Regions from separate parts of the Massilia sp. S19_KUP03_FR1 genome, predicted to be linked through region 1. Evidence: predicted binding sites of a transcription regulator. Region 1 holds the regulator's gene; each other region holds the start of a gene.
What was found. Region 1 encodes LexA, which represses DNA repair genes until DNA is damaged. Its sites were predicted from a motif close to ACTGTATNNNNATACAGT; they were not measured.
Positions count from the first base shown of each region.

Region 2: imuA (translesion DNA synthesis-associated protein ImuA) is a predicted target of LexA. The motif match lies at 2,024-2,041, and genes of this name have one in related genera.
Region 3: V6M87_RS10850 (putative DNA modification/repair radical SAM protein) is a predicted target of LexA. The motif match lies at 1,828-1,845, and genes of this name have one in related genera.
Region 4: V6M87_RS11605 (PA0069 family radical SAM protein) is a predicted target of LexA. The motif match lies at 2,175-2,192, and genes of this name have one in related genera.

Region 1 is NZ_JAQQPS010000002.1:250,677-254,846, forward strand. It holds gene V6M87_RS02810 (LysE family translocator) at 1-337, opposite strand, end outside; gene V6M87_RS02815 (LysR substrate-binding domain-containing protein) at 482-1,357, shown strand; gene V6M87_RS02820 (glutathione S-transferase family protein) at 1,405-2,016, opposite strand; gene lexA (transcriptional repressor LexA) at 2,020-2,652, opposite strand; gene rpsF (30S ribosomal protein S6) at 3,009-3,422, shown strand; gene priB (primosomal replication protein N) at 3,450-3,743, shown strand; gene rpsR (30S ribosomal protein S18) at 3,783-4,073, shown strand; gene rplI (50S ribosomal protein L9) at 4,120-4,170, shown strand, end outside.
Region 2 is NZ_JAQQPS010000001.1:42,432-46,601, forward strand. It holds gene V6M87_RS00150 (PRC-barrel domain-containing protein) at 1-305, opposite strand, end outside; gene V6M87_RS00155 (hypothetical protein) at 401-622, shown strand; gene V6M87_RS00160 (putative Na+/H+ antiporter) at 619-1,863, opposite strand; gene imuA (translesion DNA synthesis-associated protein ImuA) at 2,058-2,780, shown strand; gene V6M87_RS00170 (Y-family DNA polymerase) at 2,710-4,170, shown strand, end outside.
Region 3 is NZ_JAQQPS010000008.1:123,602-127,771, forward strand. It holds gene V6M87_RS10845 (tetratricopeptide repeat protein) at 1-1,576, shown strand, start outside; gene V6M87_RS10850 (putative DNA modification/repair radical SAM protein) at 1,859-3,088, shown strand; gene V6M87_RS10855 (UdgX family uracil-DNA binding protein) at 3,085-4,170, shown strand, end outside.
Region 4 is NZ_JAQQPS010000009.1:64,301-68,470, forward strand. It holds gene V6M87_RS11595 (tRNA-uridine aminocarboxypropyltransferase) at 1-336, shown strand, start outside; gene V6M87_RS11600 (carboxylesterase/lipase family protein) at 333-2,051, opposite strand; gene V6M87_RS11605 (PA0069 family radical SAM protein) at 2,205-3,374, shown strand; gene V6M87_RS11610 (gamma-glutamylcyclotransferase) at 3,371-3,934, opposite strand; gene V6M87_RS11615 (fumarylacetoacetate hydrolase family protein) at 4,117-4,170, shown strand, end outside.

The DNA of each region.
Region 1 (4,170 bases):
TACTGAGCAATGTAATGGGCGATACCGTGCTGTCGGCGTGCAGGTCGATGGTCAGTTTCGATTGATTGGAAAACGTCTTCCATCCGATGACGATCAAATACAGGGCGCCGGCTATTTTAATCACGGTGAATAACCAGGGTGAATGCGCGCTGATCAAAGCAATGCCAAATATCGTGTAAAACACATGGACCTGCACACCGAGCGCGATGCCGAGCGCGGCAAGCAGCCCGGCATTGCGGCCATACAGATAGCTGTTTCGCGTCACCATCGCGAAATCCGGACCCGGACTGATGGTGGCCAGGATAGTAATCAGTGCAACAGCAACGAGCTCGGTCATGGTTCTTTCCTTCGTTAGTAGTGGCAATTGCGCGCGCCCCGCCGATACAATTTCGGGGAATCTTTCTGGCGACAAATTATGGATATAATGCCGGGGGCTGAATAGCGATGTATCGTCTCCATAACGCGTGAGAAAAACTGACGGATGGCCAGGCAAATACCGCTCAACACACTGCGTTTTTTTGAAGCCGCCGCCAGGCTTGGCAGTTTCGTCAAAGCCGCCCACGAGCTGAACCTGACGCATGGCGCGGTCAGTCGCCAGATCCGCCTGCTCGAACAGACCTTGGGCATTGCATTGTTCGAGCGCCGCAACCGGGGCGTGTTTTTGACGGCGCAGGGCGAGCGCTTGCGCGCCGTGACCGAGGACGCGTTCGAACGGATCGACGCGACCGTGCAGGCATTGCGTGAGCCTGCGCGGCAGGCGCCCTTGGTGGTGTCATGCGAACCGACGATTTCGATGAAATGGCTGATACCGCGGCTGGGTGATTTTGCGCGGCGCTATCCGGAGGTGCCGCTGCACATCTTTGCGTCGGGTGGCCCGGTGGCGTTTCAGCGCGACGGGGTCGACGTGGCCTTGCGCCGCAACGACTTTCATTGGAGCGCGGAGCTGCATGCGGAAAAGGTGTGCGATGAATGGGTGGGACCGGTCTGCGCGCCGACGCTGCTGAAACGGCGCCAGCTCGATCTGCCCGCGCAAAAAATCCTGCACACGGCGTCGCGCAAGAGCGCCTGGCCAAACTGGCGCAGCGTCAGCGCCACGAGCGCCAGCCATAGCGGCAGCCAGACCTACGAGCATTTCTATCTGTCGCTGCAAGCTGCCTGTGCCGGTCTGGGCGTGGCGATCGGCTCGGTCTTCATGACGCAGGAAGAGATTGGCAGCGCACGCCTGGTTGCGCCGTTCGGCTTCATGCGCGACGGGTCCGCGTACTTCCTGCTGTCGTCGCGACCGTTCGAGACCGATCCGCGCCGCGTCGCTTTCCTGGCATGGCTACGCCAGCAAATGCACTATTTGCCGGCCTGATGTGGCGCGTGATTCACTGGCCGACTTCGGTGATGCCTTCACGGACATCAAGCGTAGAAGCTGTCTGGATGGCGCCAGCCTGGCAGCTCGCTGATGCGCTGGATCCATCCGGCCACATGCAGCGGCAGCGCGACCTGTGCCTGGTCAGCCCAGAACAGGTAGGCGCTCATCGACAGGTCGACGATGGTCGGCGCGGCGCCGAGGATAAAATCCCGGCCATCCGCCAGTTCGATATCCATGCGTGAAATATCTGCATTGCAACGCTCGCGCAGCATCGCCATAACCGCCGCATCGACGCCGCCGCCGCGCACTGCGTGCCGCAGGTTCGGTAGGGAAAAGCCGATCCGGTTTGCTTCCCAGAACAGCCACTGGCTTACGCCATCCTGCAAGGCGGCAGTCTCGCCTTCCAGTACGCCGCTGTGCGCCGCCAGGTGCAGCAGGACCGCATTCGACTGGGCGTAAATGCGCCCGTTGTGCAACAACACCGGCACTTCGCCATGTGGCGATAAATTGCGAAACGCCTGGGGCCGCGCGGCGCGCGCCTGGCTCAGGTCGATCTCGTGAAATGTGTACGGCAACTGCGCCATTTCCAGCAACACGCGCACCTTGAAGGCATGGCCCGATGCGCGTGCGCCGTAGAGCGTGATGTCGTCACGCACGCCTCAGTTCCAGCTGCGCATTAGCCCTACAGCAAGCCCTTCCAGCGCGAACTCGTCTTCCGGGTCAACCCGGATGATTTTGAAGTCGGGGTTCTCCGGCAGCAGCTCGACCAGGGAACCCGTCTTGCGGTAACGCTTGACGGTGACGTCGTCACCGATGCGCGCCACGACGATCTGGCCGTTCTTGGCACTGTCGACTTTTTTGACCGCCAGCAAATCGCCGTCCATGATGCCGGCGTCGCGCATCGACCAGCCGCGTACCTTCAGCAGGAAGTCGGGTTTGGCCGCGAACATGGCTGGATCGACGTTGTAGGTCGCCTCCACATGTTCCTGGGCCAGGATGGGCGAACCGGCGGCCACGCGCCCGACCAGCGGCAGCGCCATCATGATGGCGGCAGGGACGATCGCGACCGTTTCCACGGAAGCGCCGATCAGGCGGATGCCGCGCGAGGTGCCGGGGGCGATTTCGATCGCGCCCTTGCGGGCCAGCGCTTGCAGGTGTTCTTCGGCCGCGTTGGCCGATTTGAAGCCCAGTTCACGGGCGATCTCGGCGCGGGTCGGGGGAAAGCCGGTGTTTTCGATGGCTTCGCGGATCAAATTCAGAATTTGTTCCTGCCGTGCAGTGAGCTTGATCATGGGGCTAAAGACTGGTTATATGGACAGACTGTATTTTTGTACAGTATTTCGGGCAATGCAAGGGAATTCGTGGCTTTTTTTCACACTCTGTGCAATAAACGGTTTCCACCGTCACCCCCGCGCAGGCGGGGTCCTATAACACGCTGCCGAAGTCACACAGTTGATGGCTTCCGGCGGCATGCTATGGGTCCTCGCCTGCGCGAGGATGACGTGCTGAGGCAGGTTGCCGAAGGATATTGTGCAACATCATCACTAGCCCAAAGTCCCCATCCGGGTTATAATCGCCGGCTTTCCCTTCCCACACTCGTCTTGACGCCGAGGTGGGCATTTGTTTAAACGTCCTCAAGGAGTACTGAATGCGTCACTATGAAATCGTTTTTATTGTCCACCCGGACCAAAGCGAGCAAGTCCCGGCGATGATCGAACGTTATAAGGCCAGCGTCACTGCACGCGGCGGTAACATTCACCGCGTCGAAGACTGGGGCCGTCGTCAGATGGCTTACTCGATCCAGAAGCTGCCTAAAGCGCACTACATCTGCCTGAACATCGAATGCGACAACGACACCCTGGTCGAGTTGGAAACCGCCTTCAAATTCAATGATGCCGTGCTGCGCCACCTGACCGTCAAACTGAAGAAAGCCGAAACGGCTCCTTCGCCGATGATGAAGTCGGTACAGCGTGAAGACGCAGCCAAGAGCCACCGCTCGGAATCGGCACCAGCCGCAGCAGCCCCGGCTCCTGTCGCAGCGCCGGCGCCAGCCGCAGCGTAATTCAAGCAGCAATCTCGTAGCAAGGCAGTGAACCAGCTTCAGTTTGTAGCCACCATTTTAGAGCGCGACGTATTGCGTTATACCCCGGCCGGCGTGCCCATCGTGTCCGCCACCCTGTCGCACAGTTCGCAACAGGTCGAAGCAGGGGTGGAACGACTGGTCGAGTTTGAAATGGCAGCGTTGGCCGCAGGGGAAATATCCGGGCGGTTTTCACGGGCTGAATTGGGCGCAGTGCATCAGTTCACGGGATTTGTAGCAAAGAAGAATCGCAGCAGCAAAGCCCTGGTGTTTCACATCATTGATTTCAGTGCCGCCGCCTGATTAAACTGGCGACGCATCATTTAGATACAGGAGCCTCAAATGGCATTCGGTAAAAAGTTCGACAAAAACAAGCTCAAGCTCAAAGAGAAGCGCAAACAACAGAACCCACTGTTCAAGCGTAAGAAATTCTGCCGCTTCACCGCAGCAAACGTGGAACAAGTTGACTACAAAGACGTCGACACCCTGAAAGACTTCGTCCAGGAAAATGGCAAGATCATGCCAGCCCGCCTGACCGGCACCAAGGCGCACTACCAGCGCCAGGTTGACACCGCCATCAAGCGCGCTCGCTACCTCGCGCTGCTGCCTTACACCGATCTGCACCACGCTTAATATCGGCAACGATATTTAGCCAAGTCAGATAATCCTGGAGAGAACTATGCAAATCATTCTGTTAGAAAAAGTAGTCAACGTCGGCAACCTGGGCGAC
Region 2 (4,170 bases), on a different contig from region 1:
TTGTCGACATTCAGGACAAAACGCTCGTTGACGGTGTCGAGGTGGAGCGCACCCCAGGGGACGGCGAACAGCTTTTCGCCGATGCCCAGGAAACCGCCGAACGACAGCACGGCATACGCCACCTGGCCGGTGTGCATGTCGAGCATGATTTCCTTGATGTCGCCCAGGTCTTCTTCATTGCCGTTGACGACGCTGTCGCCGATGAGGGTGTCGGCGCCCATCAGCGACGGTCCTGGTCCGGGGCTGGACGAGGCGCCGCTGCGGGGTTGGTAGATGCCATATTTGTCACGGTCTGCGTAGCTCATGAGGTGTCTCCCTTGTGGTGGTGTTTGGACCAGACCACAGCTTAGGCGGCAGGTCCCCTACAAGTTTGATGTGGCTCAATCGGGCGGAAAACGCGATGTTTGCTGCTCATGCGTATGTCACGATGCTGTCATTGGCGCATGCAAGACTGGCGCTGCTGATTGAATGTTATTTAACTTTGTGGAGCCATGATCATGACCGTGACGGCACGTTGTATCAACGCAGGACCATTGAACAAGCCCATTCGCACCGCCACCCGCGCCAGCGCCTTGCTGACCAGCTTGCGCAAGCGGGCCGCAGCACTGCTGCGTTAATTTAGAGAAGAAACATCACCGCGGCAACGACCGTCGGTGCAGCAGCACCCATCAACAAGCCCAGCGCGCCGATTGATTCATCCTTGAAACCACGGCGCAGCAGGGCGGCGCCAGCCGGATTCGGCGCATTGGCGATCACCGTCAAGCCACCGCCGGCCACGGCGCCTGCCATCAGCATGTACTTGGCCTGATCCGACAGGCCGACGATCAGGGAACCCAGGTAGGTCAGGGCGGCATTGTCCGTCAGCGCCGTCAGGCCCAGCGCGCCGAAGAACAGCGTGGTCGCGCCCATGCTCGAGACCAGCGGCTGCAGCCACCATTGCTGCATGCCACCGAGCACCACCAGTCCCGCCAGGAAGAATCCCACCAATAACGCCTCCTTCAGCAGCAGCGGATCCTGGTGCTTCGGGTAGGCCTGCGTGTAACCCAGGAACAACAGGAACAGCCCGAGAAACAGCACCGGGTGATGTGCCAGCAGAACCACGGCGGCGAGAAACAGCAGGTGCGCTAGCGAGACGATCCACGCCGGGCGCGGCAGGTCGCCGCCAGCGCCCGCGCGCAAGTGCGGCCGCAGCAGCCAGGTGACGACGCTGGCGTTAATCAGTACGGCGATGGCGGCGCGCCAGCCGAAGGTGCTGGCCATGTACGCGCTGTCCCAGCCCCAGGTGGTGGCCACCATCAGCACCGGCGGGGCGGCGTAGGAGGTAAGGGTGCCGCCGATCGATACATTCACGAATAGCACGCCGAGCGCGCCGTACTTCAGCCACTCTGGCACCCCCGCGCGAAACACCTGGGGCGCCAGCATCAGGGCCGCGATCGTCATCGCGGCCGGTTCCGTGACCAGCGAACCGGCCAGCGGCACCAGCGCCAGACCGAGCCAGGCCAGCGCCACTTCGGTGCGCACCGGCGCCAGCCGGGCCAGCCCTTGCAACAGGGCGCGCACGGCGTCGAGCACCGGGCGCGAGGCGGCCACGACCATCACCACGAACACGAACAGCGGCTCGGTGAACTGGCGCGATTCGGCGTAGCGGATGGCGGTGCCGCCATCGGCCAGCAGTGCCATCGCGATGACCAGCACGAAAGCCCAGAAGCCGAACACGACTTCGACTTCGCCGAGCAAGTGAAACACGCCGGCATGGCGCGGCTGGCGATGCGCCAGTTTTTCGAAGCCCTTGGCAGCGAAAGTGTGCACCAGTGCCAGGCCAAACAGAATGGCGCCAGTCAGTTCAATAGTGCTGGGATGCATCGGGTCGCCTTGAAACGTAAAGGCCAATTATTTCATGTTTCCACGAAATATTGTTGCACGGTTAATAATCAAGCAGCCATGCCCGGCGATCCAATCCCCGCCGCAAAGTCAACCCTGCGCACATAAAAGATAGGTCTTGCCAAAGCCCGAAGGCGCTAGTACTGTTCATCCATACAGTACTTTGTCAGCTTATCATGATCACGCCACACCTTCACCCGACGCCGGAAAGCCTGCACCCATCGCTGTGGCGCGCGTCGCAACTGGCCCATTCCAGCGCGCGCTGCGTCGATACCGGCTATCCCACCTTGTCCAGCCAGTTGCCGGGCGGCGGCTGGCCCACCGGCACCCTGATCGACCTGCTCGTGCAGCAAGCGGGCATCGGCGAGCTGCGCCTGCTGCGCCCGGCGCTGGCGGCGGCGGCGTCGCGCCGCATCGTGCTGCTGCAGCCGCCCCATGCACCGCAGGCGCTGGCGCTGGCGGCGCTGGGTTTGCCGCCGTCGCAACTGGTCTGGATCCGCAGCACACGCAGCGCCGATACCTTATGGGCCGCCGAGCAGGTGCTGCGCAGCGGCAGTTGCGGCGCCTTGCTGCTGTGGCAAAACCATGCGCGCAGCGAAAGCCTGCGCCGCCTGCACCTGGCGGCGCAATGTGGGGAAACACTGTTTTTCATGTTCCGGCCACTGGCCGCCGCGCAGGATGCGTCGCCGTCGCCCTTGCGCCTGAGCTTGCGGCCAGCCGCGGGCGGGCTCGACATTGGTTTCGTCAAACGGCGCGGTCCACAGCGCGATGCGCCGCTGTTTTTACCCCTTTCACTTCCACTCACTTCTTCTTTATTGCAGCAACGTCATGCGTCTCTGGATCGCCCTCTACCTGTCCCACTTACCGCTCGAGGTGTTTTGCCCGAACTGGTCCAGTGACGTCGGCACCGTCGTGCTCGAACAGGAGCGCGTGCTGGCCGTTTCTCCCCTGGCCCACGCGGCAGGGGTGCAGGTGGGCATGCGCCGCGGCGGCGTGCTGATGCTCATGCCCGACGCGCGCCTGGTCGAGCGCGACCTGGCACGCGAAGCCGAAGCCCGGCACGCGGTGGCGATGGCGCTGCTGCAGTACACGCCGCTGGTGGCGCAGGCCGAGGAGTCGACGCTGCTGCTCGACATCGGCGCCAGCCTGCGCCTGTTCGGCGGCATTGGCGCGCTGTGCCGGCACATCCGCGCCGACCTGTGCACGCTGGGTGTGACCGGTGCGCTCAGCTGCGCTCCCACGGCGCGCGGCGCGTGGATGCTGGCGCGCCGCAATGGGCGCCATGGCCGCGTCGTCAAGATGGCCTCGCTGGTGCGCCGCCTCGACCGCCTGCCAGCCAGCCTGGTCCCGCCGGCGCGCCCGTTCGGCGCATGGTTCGAAGGCATTGGCTGCTTCAATCTGGGCGCCATGCGCCGCCTGCCGCGTCCCGGCCTGCAGCGCCGCTGCGGCCGTCCGCTGCTCGACATGCTTGACGCCGCCTACGGCATGACGCCCGAGCTGTTCGAATGGATCGCCGCACCCACGACCTTCCACGCCAAACTGGAACTGTTCGACCGCGTCGAACACGCCGACGCCTTGCTGTACGCCGCCCAGCGCCTGCTGCTGCAACTGACCGGCTGGCTGTGCGCGCGCCAGCTGGCGGTTGAACGCATCACGTTTTACCTGGAACACGAACGGGGCAAGGTGGCGCGCGACCCCACGCTGGTCGATATCGCGCTGGCCGAAGCCACCTGGCGCGACGAACACCTGGTGCGCCTGTTGAAAGAGCGCCTGGCCAAGCTGGTGCTGGAGGCCCCGGTGATCGGGCTGGCGCTCGAAGCGCTGCAGGTGCAGCCGATGGCGCCACCCAGCGAATCGCTGTTTCCCGAGCCGGGCGGCAGCGAAGAAGACCGGGTGCGCATGTTCGAATTGCTGGTGGCGCGCCTGGGCCCCGACAATGTATTGCAAGCCTTGCCGCAGGCCGATTACCGGCCCGAGCTGGCCAATATCTGGGTGCCGGTGCAGCAAACCATCCGGCCATCCGTGCGGGCCGCCCAGATGCCTGCCGATCTGCACAGTTTCCCGCGCCCCACCTGGCTGCTGGCCAAGCCCATCGCGCTATTGATGCGCGACCACCGCCCGTTCTACGGCTCGCCCTTGCGCATGGCGTCGGCGCCCGAACGCATCGAAGCGGGCTGGTGGAGTCAGATGCAGACGCGCGATTATTTTGTGGCGCAGGGGGGCGACCACACGCTGTACTGGGTGTATCGCGAACGCATCGTGGGTTCGGCTGCGGGGCTTGATCCGAGG
Region 3 (4,170 bases), on a different contig from region 1:
CCCGTCCGGGGTCCGTCCCTCCGTGGTTGCTGCCGAATCCCAGCACACCGCTGAATTCCTGCGCACGAAGGGGCTGGCCGAGCGCGGCGTGGCCAACGCCCAGCACAGCCTGGGATTCATGTACGTGAATGGCCAGGGTGTCGCCAGGGACGACCTCATGGCGATCCATTGGTACCGCCAGGCCGCGGCAGCGGGCCTTGAGCAGGCCCAGTACAACCTCGGCGTGATGTTTCAAAAAGGGCAGGGCGTGGCCAGGGATGAAGGTCAGGCCGCCTACTGGTACGAGCGCGCGGCCGAGCAGGGTTACGCACCGGCCCAGTACAACCTGGGCTGGATGTACGCCAAGGGCCAGGGCGTGACAACCGATACGGCGCAGGCCATGCACTGGTTCAGCCAGGCCGCTGAACAGGGTGACGCCGGCGCGCAGCACAACCTGGGCATGATGTACGAAACCGGCAAGGGTGTGCCGCAAGATGTACGCGAAGCCATCACCTGGTACCGGCGCGCGGCCGACCAGGGTTACGCGCGCTCGCAGTTCAACCTGGGCCTGCGCTACGACAGCGGCCAGGGCGTGACGCGCGACGCGCAGCAGTCGATTGCCTGGTTCCGCAAGGCCGCCGAGCAGGGCCACGCGCCGGCCCAGTTCAACCTGGCGCTGCGCTACGACAAGGGCCAGGATGTGCCGCAGGACAGCCAGAAGGCCATCAGCTGGTACCGCAAGGCCGCCGGGCAGGGCCACGCCAGCTCGCAGTTCAACCTGGGCCTGATTTACGACAGCGGCCATGACGTGATCCGGGACGAAACCCTCGCCCTTGACTGGTTCCGCAAGGCTGCCGAACAGGGCCACGCGGGCGCCCAGGACAACCTCGGTTTGCGTTACGAACATGGTCAGGGCGTCGAGCGCGACCTGGCGCAGGCGGCGCACTGGTACCGTCTGGCCGCCGAGCAGGGCTTCGCCAGCGCGCAGTACCACGTCGGACAAATGCTGGACGCCGGCAGCGGCGTCAAGCGGGACCCTGCCGGTGCGGTCGGCTGGTACCGCAAGGCCGCAGAACAGGGCCATTTGCGGGCCCAGTTCGACCTCGCGCTGCGTTACGAAGCGGCGCAGGATTATGTCGGCGCAATGGATTGGTACCGGCGCGCGGCCGAGCAGGATTACGGCCCGGCCCAGTACATGGTCGGTGCGCTGTTCGACCGTGACGACGCGGGCATGCGCGATCCGCGCCAAGCCTATGGCTGGTACCGCAAGGCGGCCGACGGCGGCCACGCGCTGGCCCAGTTCGCGCTGGGCCTGCGTTACGACACCGGCCACGGCGTCGAACGCGATTTCGAGGCGGCGCATTTCTGGTACCTGTGCGCAGCGCGCCAGGGGCATGCGCGGGCGCAATTCAACCTGGGCGTCATGTACGCCAGCGGCCAGGGCGTGCTGCGCGACCTGGTGCTGGCCCACGGCTGGCTGCAGCGGGCCGCGGGCGTGGGGCTGGCGACAGCTGCACGGTACCTGGAGCGGCTGGTGCTGAAGATGGATGAGGCGGAATTGACGCAGGCAAGAAGGCTGGCGCCAGAACCGGTTTAGTGCCTATCCCAGTAGTGCGGAGTCGCTGCTGCTGCGCCTGACAAGTGTGGACTGGCCGTCATATATGACTTGCCTCGTCGTAGCGTGGCTAGCCATGCGTCCTCCTCTCGCCTTGCCCACACTCGCCATGCATCGCGGACGCGCATGTCGGCATCCGCTTCCTCCTACCTACTGGGATAGGCACTTAGGCGAACCGCGTCTGAACCGAACCCGGCGTCAATACCAATTGTGCGCACGCAGGGCTGATATATACTGTACATCCATACAGTCAGCCCTGCGCCCATGGAACTTACCGACAAGCTCGAAATCCTGGCCGACGCCGCCAAATACGACGCCTCCTGCGCCAGCAGCGGTGCGCCCAAGCGCGGCTCCGAGGGCAAGGACGGCATCGGCGCCACCACCGGCATGGGCATTTGCCACAGCTACACGCCGGATGGGCGCTGCGTTTCGCTGCTCAAAATTCTGCTGACCAATTTCTGCATCTACGATTGCCAGTATTGCGTCAACCGGCGCAGCTCGAATGTGCCGCGGGCCCGCTTCGCCGTAGCCGAAGTGGTGAAACTGACGCAGGATTTTTATTTGCGCAATTACATCGACGGGCTGTTCCTCAGTTCGGGCATCATCCGCTCGGCCGACTACACCATGGAGCAACTGGTGGCGGTGGCGCGTGAACTGCGCGAAGTGCACCAGTTCCGCGGCTACATCCATCTCAAAACCATTCCCGACGCCGACCCGGCCCTGATCGAACTGGCCGGCAAGTATGCCGACCGGCTGTCGGTGAATATCGAGTTGCCGACCCAGGACAGCGTGACGCGCCTGGCGCCGGAAAAGAGCGTGCACACCATCAAGTTGGCAATGGGCAATATCCGGCGCAAGCTGGACGAGAAGGAACAGGAGCCAAAGGCGCCGAAGTTTGCACCAGCCGGCCAGAGCACGCAAATGATCGTCGGCGCCGACGCCAGCGACGATCAAACCATTTTGAATACAGCCGAGACGCTGTACAGCAGCTATAAACTGAAGCGGGTTTACTATTCCGCCTTCAGCCCGATCCCGCAAAGCCCGGACAGCGTGCCGCTGGCGCCGCCGCCGCTAATGCGCGAGCACAGGTTGTATCAAGCCGATTTCCTCCTGCGCAGCTATGGTTTTCAAGCGCGTGAACTGTTGCCGGTCGCGGGCAACCTCGACCTCGACATCGACCCGAAACTGGCGTGGGCGCTGGCGCACCGCGAGCATTTTCCGATGGACCTCAATCGCGCCGACGCGAACATGATTGCGCGCGTACCCGGCATCGGCCTGCGCAACGCGAAACGGGTTATCGAATTGCGCCGGTTGCGCCGGGTGCGCTGGGAAGATCTCTCGCGCCTGCGCTGCAGCATGAAGAAAATCGCGCCCTTCATCATCACGGCCGATTATTCGCCGGTGCAGGGCGCGGCCAGTTCCGACACCCTGCGGCGCGCACTGGCCACGGCGCCTGAGCAAATGAGTCTGTGGCCGGAGTTGAAGGCGGCATGAATAGCGCGGCAGCGTCGGGCGCAGCCGGCCTCGCCGCTGTCGAGACGGTTGCCGCGGGCGAGCCGCTGCTGGTTGCCAATTTTATCGAATGGCGAGACGCGGCGCGCGCGCTGCTGGCGCACGCCATTGCCCCCGACGCGATCACGTGGGCCGGGCAGGATGGCGCTGCCGATTTGCTGATGAGTGCGCCTGTGCCCGCAGCGACGCCGGCGCAGGCCAGGGTCAGCATTCCACGCAGTTTGATGGACATGCTGCAGAACGCCGCCTGCTGCCGCCAGCATGATCGCTGGGCCTTCCTGTACCGCGTTGTGTGGCGCTGGACGCATGGCGAGCACGATGTGCAATCTGCCGCCGACGTCGACGGCGCGCGCCTGCACCAGATGGCGAAAGCCGTGCGCCGCGAGGAGCACGACATGCATGCCTACATCCGCTTTCGCGAACGTCCCGAGGAAGCCGGCGCGCCGCGCTTTGTCGCGTGGTTCGAACCGGCCCACGACGTACTGGCGCAGGTGGCCGAACATTTTGTGGCGCGCATGGGTAAGGTCAGCTGGCTGATTGCCACGCCCGACGCCAGCGTCATGTGGGACGGCGCCACCTTGCACAACACCGGCGCGCTGGTGAACAGTGGTGCCGAGCTGGTCGACTCCGGCGAAGCGCTCTGGCTCACCTATTACCGCAGCATTTTCAATCCTGCGCGCCTGAATGCGCAGCTATTGCAAAGCCACATCCCGTCGCGCTTCTGGAAAAACCTGCCGGAAGGCGCCGTGGTGCCGGAAATGATCAGCAACGCCGCCATGGGTGCGCGCCGCACCGGCCAGATGGAAGCGGTGGGCAGCCGGCGCGGCACCACCATTCCGATTGCGCCGGCCGCTGCGCAACCCGGGCGCGCGCAGCCATCGAGCCTGGACCAATGCCGCCGCTGCGACTTGTGGCAGCACGCGACGCAGGCCGTGGCGGGCGTGGGGCCGGCCACGGCGCGCATCATGGTGGTGGGCGAGCAGCCGGGCGACCAGGAGGATTTGCAGGGAAAACCGTTTGTCGGGCCGGCCGGGCAGTTGCTCGAGCGCGTGTTCGGCGATGCG
Region 4 (4,170 bases), on a different contig from region 1:
GTGTTGCTGTATCCGGACACGCCGGGCGCGCCGTCGTCCGCCATGCCGGAGGCGCCAGCCAAGCTGCGCCTGGTGATCGTCGACGCGACCTGGCGCAAGAGCCGCAAGATGTTGTACTGCAATCCGCTCCTGCAAACCCTGCCGCGCATGACGTTGCGGGCAATGCCGCCGTCGCATTACCGCATCCGCAAGGCGCATGCGCCGGACCAGTTGTCGACCCTGGAAGCGGCAGCGTATGCGCTGATGCAGTTCGATGCCGACCCCGCGCGCTGGCAAGGCTTGCTGGATGCCTTCGACGGCTTCGTCGGCCAGCAGCTCAGCTACGTGCCAGCCTAGAACGTCACGATTCCCCAGGCCAGGGTGCATTTGTGATTCGCATCGAAACTGGTCAGCTGCGTCACGCCACCGCCGGACGCCACATCCAGCGCCAGGACGTTGGCCGGCCCGGTGAACGCGGCCCAGTTCGCGGCCACGTCGCCACCCGTGTTCGGATTGCCGGTCTTCGCAAAATTAGTCCAGTAACGCGTCATGGCCGTCTGCAGCTGGCGCCGCTCGTCGTTGCCGAGCTCGCCCAGGTTGTACAGGTACTGCAGGTCGTAGGAATGGGCAGCGCCTTGCTGGAAGCTCAAATAGTACTTGCCGTTGGCCACACCGACCGTTGGCGGCGCGGTCTGGTCGCGGAACTCGTACATCCAGATCGGCGAGGCCTGGGTGTTGATGCGCTGCGACGTGCGCAGGGCGGGGCAGGAAAAGGCCAGGTCGGTGGCCATGGCCGCGACCGCCAAACTCGGCTGGATGGCAGTGTTGGTGCCGTAATTGGCGAGCGGATAAAACCGGTTGACGATCTCGTTGACGTTGGCGCCGCTGCCGGCTGTCAGGCTGGCCACGGTGGGGGCATAGGCCGCGCTCTGCAGGGAATAACTGGTGTTGGCCGGATCGAGGTTCGGCGGCGTCGCCGCCGCGCGGCGCGCGGCTTCGTTGATGGCGATGTAGAGCGCGTATTCATTTTCGTTGGTGCCATTGACCATCGGCACCTTGAGGTTGTCGCCGGCAAGGAAGGTCGCCTTCACCGATCTGGTGAGCACCTTGCCGTCGATGGACGGCACCATGATCGGGATCGCGTTGGCAATGGCCTCGGCCAGGTGGGTGCGCAGAACCGCCTCCGGCAAGTTGCGCAGGCAGGCGGCCGTGACCGGTGTGCAGTTGATGCCGCTGACGCCGGCCGCCGTGGCGGCATTGATGGCCGTGTCGACGATGGCGGTGCTGGTCGTCGCCATCTGCGCCGCGCTCATCTGGCGCTCGTTGCCATAGCTCCCGCTTTGCACCATCGCCTTGTTGAACAGGCCTTTCGAGCCGGGCGCGGCGAGGTGGGTCATGACACTGAAGCCGCCCGCCGATTCGCCAAACAGCGTGACATTGTTCTTGTCGCCGGCAAAGCGGACGATATTGTCCTGCACCCATTTCAGGGCGGACTGCTGGTCCATGATGCCGTAATTGCCGGCGGCGCCGTTGACGGCCAGGGCCGGGTGCGCCAGGAAACCCAGCGCGCCCAGGCGGTAAGCCACGTTGACGACGATCACGCCTTTTGAGACCAGCGGCGACGGGTCGGCATACACCGACGTGCCGCCGGTGTTGAACGCGCCGCCATGCAGGTTGACCATGACCGGATACGGCCCGGCGCCGATCGGCGCGTGCACGTCCAGGTAGAGGCAATCCTCGCTGTCGCCGGCCAGCCGGAACGGGCTGGTGCCGGTTTGCAGGCAGGGCGCCGCCGAGCTGGTTTTTTCCAGCCTGGTGGTCCATTTTGGCGCAGGCGCCGGCGCGGCCCAGCGCAGCTCGCCCAGCGGCGGCGCGGCGAACGGGATGGCGAAGTAGCTGCGCATGCCGAGCCGGTCGATACCCTTGACGTCGCCATTGTCGGTGTGCGCCACAGTGGGGGGATTGGCGGGCTTGTTTTCATCGATGAAGCCGCAGGCGGCGAGCATCAGCGTGACGCCTGCTGCAACGCTTACCCGGAACGGGCTGGCACAATGGCTCACATGCTTGTTCACTGTCAGTCTCCTGTCTTATTCTTGCTATCAAAAAAACCAATAGTAGCCGCTTATTGCATGCCAAGGAAGAATGATCTGCGCCCATGCACGCCGCTTGAATTTCGTTGGACGATGGCGTACGATACTGTATAAATGTACAGTAAAGGTGCCGCGATGGCAGACCGTAAAGTCGAACCCTGCAACGATTGGCAAGCCGTGGAAGTGGTGCGGTCGCCGCTTGCCCGCAAGGGCCGCGGCGCCGTGTCGAATATGCAGGGGCGCTACGAAGTCAACGCGCGCGAGGAATACGACGATGGCTGGGGTGCGCAGGACGGGGAGGTCGATGCGACGCCGTTTCGCACCATCGTCACCGATGAAGTCGCCAAGAGCATCCTCAGCCGCAACACCTCGCCAGACATCCCCTTCAATGTGTCGCTCAATCCCTATCGCGGCTGCGAACACGGTTGCGTATATTGCTTCGCGCGGCCCACGCACAGCTACCTGGGCCTGTCGCCCGGCCTCGATTTTGAAAGCAGGCTATTCGCCAAGGTAAATGCCGCCGAGCTGTTGCGGCGCGAACTGGCCAAGCCGTCGTACGTCCCGGACCACATCGCCATCGGCGTGAATACCGATGCGTACCAGCCTTGCGAGCGCGAGCGCCGCCTGACGCGCCAGGTGCTGGAAGTGCTCAGCGAATGCCGCCACCCGGTGGGCCTGGTGACCAAGTCCTCACTGATCGAGCGCGATATCGACCTGCTGGCGCCGATGGCTGCGCAGCACCTGGCCTGCGCGGCCATCACCATCACCACGCTCGACCCGGCCATCGCGCGCACGCTCGAACCCCGCGCCGCGGCGCCGGCGCGCCGCCTGCGCACCATCGAAACGCTGGCGCGCGCCGGCATTCCCGTCAGCGTCAGCGTGGCGCCCATCATCCCGTTTGTCACCGAGCCTGACATCGAAAAAATCCTCGAGGCGGCGCGCAATGCCGGCGCGGTGGGCGCCCATTACGTGGTGCTGCGCCTGCCGTGGGAAGTCAATCCGCTGTTCCAGGAATGGCTGCAAGCGCACTTTCCCGAGCGCGCCCAGCGGGTGATGAACCGCGTGCGCGACCTGCGCGGCGGCAAGGATTACGACAGCGACTTCGGCAAGCGCATGCATGGCGAAGGCATCTGGGCCGACCTGATCCGCCAGCGCTTTACCAAGGCCGTCGAGCGGCTTGGCATGAGCGGGCTGCGCAGCCGGTTCGACAAGCTGGACGTGTCGCAGTTCAGGCGGCCCTTGCGTTTGCCGGCGACCGTTGCCAGGAAAGACGCAAACGGGGCGGGGCAGCTGGATTTGTTTTAACCCAGTCGCGCGAGATGGCGCTCGATGGCGAACACGTGGTCATCCGGCTTGTCCATATCGCGCAGCGCCTGCGCCAGCGCCAGCAGGTAGTCGCGGTTCGGCCCGCTGGGGCCGGATGCGCCGGCAATCTGGGCGGCAATTGCCGCATCGGGCGCTTCGCCCAGGAACGCTGCATTGTCGCTGGCCGCGATGTACACCAGCCCTTCGGCGCTGCCGCCGTCGTCGAACGCGATGCAGATCGCCAGGCGCAGGTAGCCATTTTTTTCGCGGTAGTCGAGGTGGGCGAATTCTTCCGGCGTCACCAGGTACGCCATGCCGTGGCAGACCGCGCCGGGTGCAGGCGCCAGCGTTGCCACGCGCCCGGGCGCTTCCTGTGTGCCGCGGTGGTCGTGCGAACCTTGCCAGAAGCGCCGGGTCCAGCCGCTGATGCTGGCGGGCCGGCGCGCCAGGAACGGAAAGTCGGCCTTGTAGATCAGCGAACCGTAGCCGAACAGCCAGACTTCGGCGTGGCCGTCGAATCGCGTCATGCCCTGGTTGATGGCGACGGTATTGAGTGACATGGCAGCGTTCCGCAAAGCGCTGATTATATCGATACCTGGTGCCAAGGTTCGGAAGCGCACGGTGCTGCAGGCCCGTCTTCTGGCCCAATCAGGCAACACGGCCTTACCCCACATGAATACCAGTTGTATGCTCAAAGGAAATAGTTTTAAATGGCTGACCTTACAAGAATAAAGGAGACGCCTTGAAACTCGCCACCCTCAAAGCCGGCGGCCGTGACGGCACGCTGGTCGTCGTC